3 regions of the Aliamphritea ceti genome follow, and region 3 is predicted to be linked to each of the others. Evidence: predicted binding sites of a transcription regulator. Region 3 holds the regulator's gene; each other region holds the start of a gene.
What was found. The regulator LexA, encoded in region 3, represses DNA repair genes until DNA is damaged. The targets are predictions, from matches to a motif close to TACTGTNTANNTANACAGTA.
Positions count from the first base shown of each region.

Region 1 (2,279 bases), 1.5 Mb from region 3:
GGAACAATACCTGAGCTGGCGTACTGATTTACCCGAAGATTTTCGAATGTGTATCAATGTTTCGCCTAAACAATTCCAGAAAAACGGCTTTGCTGACTGGTTACTGTCGTTACTGGCGCAATATAATTTATCGCCAAAAATCCTCGAGTTGGAAATTACAGAAGGGTTATTGCTGAACCGTTGGTCTGAGGTTGATGAACAGATTCAGAAAATCACCGGGGCAGGTATCAAGCTGTCTATAGATGATTTTGGTACCGGCTTTGCGTCTATCAGTTACTTGCGACGTTACTCGTTTAATACCCTGAAAATTGATAAATCATTTGTTGCTGCTTCGCTAACAGACTCAGCAGATGCTGCATTAATACGTTCGGTTATAGCACTTGCTCATGGTATGGGGCTGACCACTGTTGCTGAAGGTGTAGAGACTCCGGAGCAGGCAGAACTTTTACAGGAATTGGGCTGCGACCTGTTGCAGGGATTTCTCTATAGTAAACCCGTTTGTAAAGATCAATTCATGAATGTCATCCATAAATCAGCACAGGTCCTGCCTGCTTAATATCGGTTATTTTTGTTTGAAAGTTCCTTAAAGATTTTTTGGGCCTACTAGTATTCGTGCTGCAAAATTATTATGCTTGAAAGTAAGCGTGAAGGTCTTTCGAGTGGAGAGGCTAAAAGGATATAGCGCTGTTGGTACTGCTTTAGCAGTGTTTTACCAATTAATCTAAAAGGATGTAGAACCCGCCATGAAAAAATTCAATTCTGCGTTTGCGCGTCGTTTAGTTATCACCCATCTGGTGAATACTCTTGAGCGTCCCAGTGTCTCTGCTTTAATGCTGGAAACAGGCTGGCCACGGCGCACCATTCAGGACGTCATTAAAGCCATACCTGGCTTAGGCATTAAAATCTATTTCAAACAGGATGGGTGTCGGAATAACGACGGCTATTATGTCATTGATAATTGGGGACCTTTTGATCCGTCTTGGGTTGAAGGAAATTTGAAGACACTGGAATCGTCGCTTGATAGGTAAGTGATCATAGATCCAGTTCTTTATTCCTCTCCTGAGCAGTGCGCAGTTAATAATTGTGCACTGTTTTTTTATACAGTTAATTGCATTACACTTAGCCCATCAGCACTGCTTGTGTAACGTAATTTATGTCTGACGAACAAACGACATCCGGTCCACAGAGAAAAATCATTCATTGTGATTGCGATTGCTTTTTTGCCGCAGTTGAAATGCGTGATGATCCCAGCCTTACTGACATTCCTATTGCCATCGGTGGTTCTTCTGACCGGCGAGGTGTTATATCCACCTGTAACTATCCGGCCCGTAAATTTGGTATTCATTCGGCTATGTCGACAGCCAAAGCACTGATGAAGTGTCCGCAGCTGCGTTTGTTACCGGGTAATATGGAAAAATACCGCCAGGCTTCTCAGCAGATTATGAATATTTATCAGGACTATACAGACCTGATTGAGCCTTTATCTCTTGATGAAGCTTTTCTTGATGTGACCGGCTCAGAGCATTGCGGTGGCAGTGCGACCCTGATCGCTGAAGAGATCCGTGCCCGGGTTGTTGCTGAAGTTGGTATTACCATTTCAGCAGGTGTTGCGGGGAATAAGTTTCTTGCAAAAATAGCCAGCGACTGGCGTAAGCCTGATGGCTTGTTCGTAGTTACGCCTCAGGATATGGATGATTTTATTGAAACCTTAGCAGTGTCGAAGATTTTTGGCGTGGGGAAAGTAACCGCCGCCAAACTGCATGACATGGGGATTGAAACCTGTGGCCAGTTACGCAGTTTTAGTCTGGCCCAACTTGTAGATCGTTTCGGGCGGTTTGGAAAGCGCTTATACGAGCTTTCCAGAGGCATTGATGAGCGTCCGGTAAAAGTATCCCGTGAACGTAAGTCGATCAGTGTAGAGCATACTTATCCTCAGGACCTGCAGGATCTGAAGACCTGCTTGCAACAGCTCCCGATTCTGATGCAAGAATTGCAACGGCGTTATGGTAAGCATAAAGAACAGCGGGATATTAGTGGTGCAGTTGTGAAACTTAAGTTTCATGATTTCTCGCAGACAACGGTTGAGCTGTCGACGCTGACACCTAATCTCGCACTTTATCAGCAGCTGTGTGAGCAGGCGTGGTTACGAGGCGAAAGACCCGTTCGGCTAATCGGCTTAGGTTACAGGTTAGTGGAGCATAAACCTCAGCAAGGGGTTCAATTGAGTTTGTTTGAGTAAGTTAAACGTATGGTGATGATGTCACTGCATAAGACTTGTC
Region 1 covers NZ_AP025282.1:3,424,231-3,426,509, reverse strand. Annotated here, with positions in the region: gene OCU49_RS15765 (sensor domain-containing protein) at 1-556, shown strand, start outside; gene OCU49_RS15760 (helix-turn-helix domain-containing protein) at 744-1,028, shown strand; gene dinB (DNA polymerase IV) at 1,154-2,239, shown strand.
Region 1: a site for LexA is predicted at 1,087-1,106, ahead of dinB (DNA polymerase IV). Genes of this name have one in related genera too.

Region 2 (2,279 bases), 2.1 Mb from region 3:
ACCTCCTGTCGCAACAGGAAAATACCGAACAAGTTGCCACTGCCATTACTGAAATGAGTGCCGCGGTTGAGGAAATTGCTCACAACACAACTCAGGCATCTGATACCGCTATCGAAGCGAAGCAGCAAACCAATGAAAGTAGCCAGTTAGTCGATAAAACTGTTACCGGTGTCCACCAGCTTTCACAACAACTCACGGAAACAATGGCTGTTATTGGTGCATTGGAAAACGACGCTATTGAGATCAACGGCATACTCGATGTCATCAAAAATATAGCCGACCAAACCAACCTACTGGCCTTGAATGCCGCAATAGAAGCAGCACGTGCCGGTGATCAAGGTCGTGGCTTCTCGGTAGTTGCCGACGAAGTACGTTCACTGGCTCAAAACACCCAGAATTCTGCTGCCGAAATCGAACACATGATCAATCGATTACAGAAAAGTGCGAACGCCTCGGTAGAGTCGATGCGTCATGGATCGGAACAAGCCAACCAGGTACTGGCCAACTCAGAACAAGTATCGGAATCGCTACAACAGGTTCAGCACGCGGTCTCAAGTATTTCGGATATGAACGCTCAGGTTGCCACTGCCGCAGAAGAGCAGCGCGCAGTAGTAAACGAGATAAATAAAAACATACTCGAAATAAATAACATGGCCCAAGAAAATGGCGAGGGCTCGAAGCTACTAAATTCCACAAGTAATAATCTGGCACAACTCGCTATAGAACTGGAACAGAAGATAAAACAATTCAAGCTAACAGCATGACCCCTGTAAAATAGGAATCCTTTCCTTATGACCAAAGGGATCAAAGCCGCACGACAGAGAAGGTACTCAATAATTATTGGATATCTTCTTTTCTCTCTCCTTTTCAGATAACACTCGCGCCCATTAATTGGTCTGTTATAATCCGGCACTGATTATTTATACAGCAAATTCTGCATCAGCATAGACCCGGGCGCTTATGGACGTATCACACCTGCTTGATTCACTTAACGAAGCTCAGCGCGACGCAGTTTCTGCGCCGCTTGGTAACCTGCTGGTCCTGGCCGGCGCGGGCTCAGGTAAAACCCGGGTACTGGTACACCGTATTGCCTGGCTGATTCAGACCGAAGGTTTGTCGCCTTATTCTATTATGGCGGTAACCTTTACCAACAAAGCTGCGAAAGAAATGCGTGGCCGGATTGAAGAGCTACTCGGACTGAACCCCAGTGGTATGTGGGTAGGTACATTCCACGGTCTCGCGCACCGTATTTTACGGGCACACTGGCGTGATGCAGGCTTAACTGAAAACTTCCAGATAATGGATTCGGACGATCAGCTCCGGCTGGTAAAACGCCTCAGTAAAGAAATGAATCTGGATGACAGCCGCTGGCCGGCCAAACAGTTTCAGTGGTACATCAACGCTCAGAAAGATGACGGCCTGCGCGCCGCACACATTGACCCGGGCGGCGACCCTTACGCTCAAATGATGGTAACCATGTACGGCGCTTACGAAGAAGCCTGTGAACGTGGTGGTATGGTCGATTTTGGCGAACTGATCTTACGCTCCCTGGAACTGCTGCGTGATCGTAACCCTTCCCTGCTGAACCATTATCAGGAACGCTTCCGGTATATTCTGGTCGACGAATTTCAGGATACCAACACGATTCAGTACGCCTGGCTGAAACTGCTATGCAGTGAAATGGATCCGCGTAAGCCTCAGCCTGAAAAACTAATGGCCGTTGGTGATGACGACCAGTCTATCTACGGCTGGCGTGGCGCTAAGATTGAAAACATTCAGCGCTTTAAAGACGACTACAACGACACGACTGTTGTGCGTCTGGAGCAAAACTACCGTTCTACCCGTAACATCCTCAGCGCGGCAAACGCTGTCATTGTTAACAACCAGGGGCGCTTAGGTAAAGAGCTCTGGACGGAAGGTACTGATGGCGAGCCCATCTCAGTGTATGCGGCATTTAACGAGCAGGATGAATCCCGTTTTATCGTCGACCAGATAGAAAGCTGGGTACGCGACGGCAATATGCGCAGCGAGTCAGCGATTTTATACCGCTCCAATGCCCAGTCCCGGGTACTTGAGGAAGCCCTCATCCGTGCGGGAATGCCTTACCGGATTTATGGTGGCCAGCGCTTCTACGACCGTCTCGAAATTAAAAACGCGCTCGCTTATATGCGTTTACTCAGCAACCGCGAAGATGATACTGCCATGGAACGCGTTATAAACGTTCCTACCCGCGGTATTGGCGGAAAAACAATCGAAGAAGTGCGCTTGCATGCCCGTAC
Region 2 covers NZ_AP025282.1:5,070,915-5,073,193, forward strand. Annotated here, with positions in the region: gene OCU49_RS23020 (methyl-accepting chemotaxis protein) at 1-764, shown strand, start outside; gene uvrD (DNA helicase II) at 961-2,279, shown strand, end outside.
Region 2: a site for LexA is predicted at 911-930, ahead of uvrD (DNA helicase II). Genes of this name have one in related genera too.

Region 3 (2,279 bases):
GATGACATGAAGAAGCGTTTACAGGATCAGCATCTGGATGTGGCTAAAGTTATGTTAAGTGCTGGCATTCATATGGCTGCTGAGATGCAAAATAAAACTGCGGAAGCAGAGGCGCTACAAAAGGTGGAAGATGAAAAGCCACCGGTTTTGCATTAATGAAAATATAGAATTAAAAAAAGCGCCATCAGGCGCTTTTTTATAATCAGAGGGCGCTTTATGCAGCCATTCGGTCACGAATAACAATGCCGTGGCTAGCGCCGCGCTCAGCTGCGTTTTCCAGGCCGGACAGTTGTTCGTTACTCAACATACCAGGCCAGGTGATAACAGCGTGGCATGTACCGGCTTTTAAAGCCTGGTGAGCAAGGTCATAGGTGCTGTGACTCGCGTCAGGTTGCAGTAGCATTATCTTATTCAGGTCGATACCTGCTGCTGTCAACAGCGCTTTAGGCAGGCTGCTTGGCGGTGCAATCCATGCAAACCAGCGGTCATCACGACTAAGTTGAGCAAGCAGGGGTAGTAACATGGTTAACTGATCAAAATCGTTGTTATGCATAACAATTTCAGTAATTTTACCAGCCAGCGCCGGCATAGGTTGTTCTGCCTTTGCCGTTAACACGTTTTCAGAAGGGCGAATAAGGGGAATATTCGCGTTCTGATGAGATTGGGTTACCAGTTCTGCCTGCATCATGTCGTTATCCTCTTCTAATCACGCCTACACCTAGGCCTTCAATAGATAATTCCTGTTCTTCCAGGTTGATCACAATAGGTTCGAACTCTTCGTTCTCTGCAATCAGATAAACTAAGTTGCCGTCTTTTTTAAAACGTTTAACAGTGACGTCATCTTCAATACGCGCTACAACTATTTCGCCATTTTTGGCTTGTTTGCACTGATGAACGGCCAGTAAGTCTCCGTCCATGATGCCAACATTTTTCATGCTTGTGCCACGTACCCGTAACAGGTAATCAGCCGGAGGGTGAAAGAAGTCGGCAGCAATCGTGCAGCGCTCTTCTACATGCTGCTGAGCCAGGATTGGGTTACCAGCAGCAACCTGACCAACAACAGGTAAACCTGATTCTTCTTTTTCCAACTCAGGTATGCGAATACCACGTGAGGTGCCGGGTATCATTTCAATTGCGCCTTTACGTGCCAGCGCTTTAAGGTGCTCCTCTGCTGCATTGGCTGACTTAAAGCCCAGCTCGCGAGCGATGTCAGCACGGGTAGGCGGGTAGCCTGTGGTTGCAATGCAGTGCTTTATACAATCAAGAACATCGGTTTGTCGTTGTGTAAGTTTCATGATGATCTCTGTGTTTTTATCCAGTAGCTGTAACTATATACAGTATTTTGCTTTTGTAAACATTTTTTATGTTTATATATCCAGTGTTATTGATAGAATGGCCGCCACTACTACAGACGGGTTTCTTTAAGTGCTGACCGACGACCTAAAAAAACAAATTCAGACTGCTTACAGCAAGTTTTTGACTAGCCGTGGTTTAAAAGCGCGTTCCAGCCAGAAACGAATGATTGCTGAAGTTGCCAAAGTAATTGGCAATATTCCCGTGGATGATAAAGCACAGCGTCTGGGTGAAAACCATGTATGTGTTGTTGAGGCAGGAACCGGTACAGGCAAAACAATTGGTTATTTGCTAGCTGCGATCCCGGTTGCTAAAGCTCTTAAAAAGAAAATTATTCTTTCTACGGCAACGGTTGCCTTGCAGGAACAGCTGTTACATAAAGATTTGCCAGATGTGCTTGAGCATACTGAATTGCCAATGAGCTTTACGCTTGCTAAAGGCCGCGGGCGGTATCTTTGTATCAATAAGGTCGAACAGCATCTTGATTCAAGCAGCTCTACTGGTCAGATTGCATTATATGAAGACGAGCAGGCCATGCGGCTTGATGCCGAAACCGAAACCTTTTATAAGCATTTGTTGAATGAATATGCGTCAGGACGCTGGGACGGTGACCGTGACAATCTGACGGAAGAGGTTGAAGATTCTCGCTGGGGGCCTCTGACCAGCGATCATTTGCAATGTACGAACCGGCGTTGCAGTAATTTTAGTGCGTGTAGCTTTTTTAAGGCCCGCCGGGATCTTGATCAGGTTGAATGTGTTATTGCCAATCATGATATTGTTTTGGCTGATTTGTCACTGGGCGGTGGTGCTATTTTGCCTGAGCCTGGTGAGGCTATTTATATTTTTGATGAAGGCCACCATCTGGCACCGAAGGCCAGTAATCACTTTGCTTACAGTTTGCGTATAAAGTCGTCGTCCCGATGGCT
Region 3 covers NZ_AP025282.1:1,937,372-1,939,650, forward strand. Annotated here, with positions in the region: gene OCU49_RS08865 (hypothetical protein) at 1-156, shown strand, start outside; gene OCU49_RS08870 (cell division inhibitor SulA) at 215-688, opposite strand; gene lexA (transcriptional repressor LexA) at 693-1,295, opposite strand; gene dinG (ATP-dependent DNA helicase DinG) at 1,426-2,279, shown strand, end outside.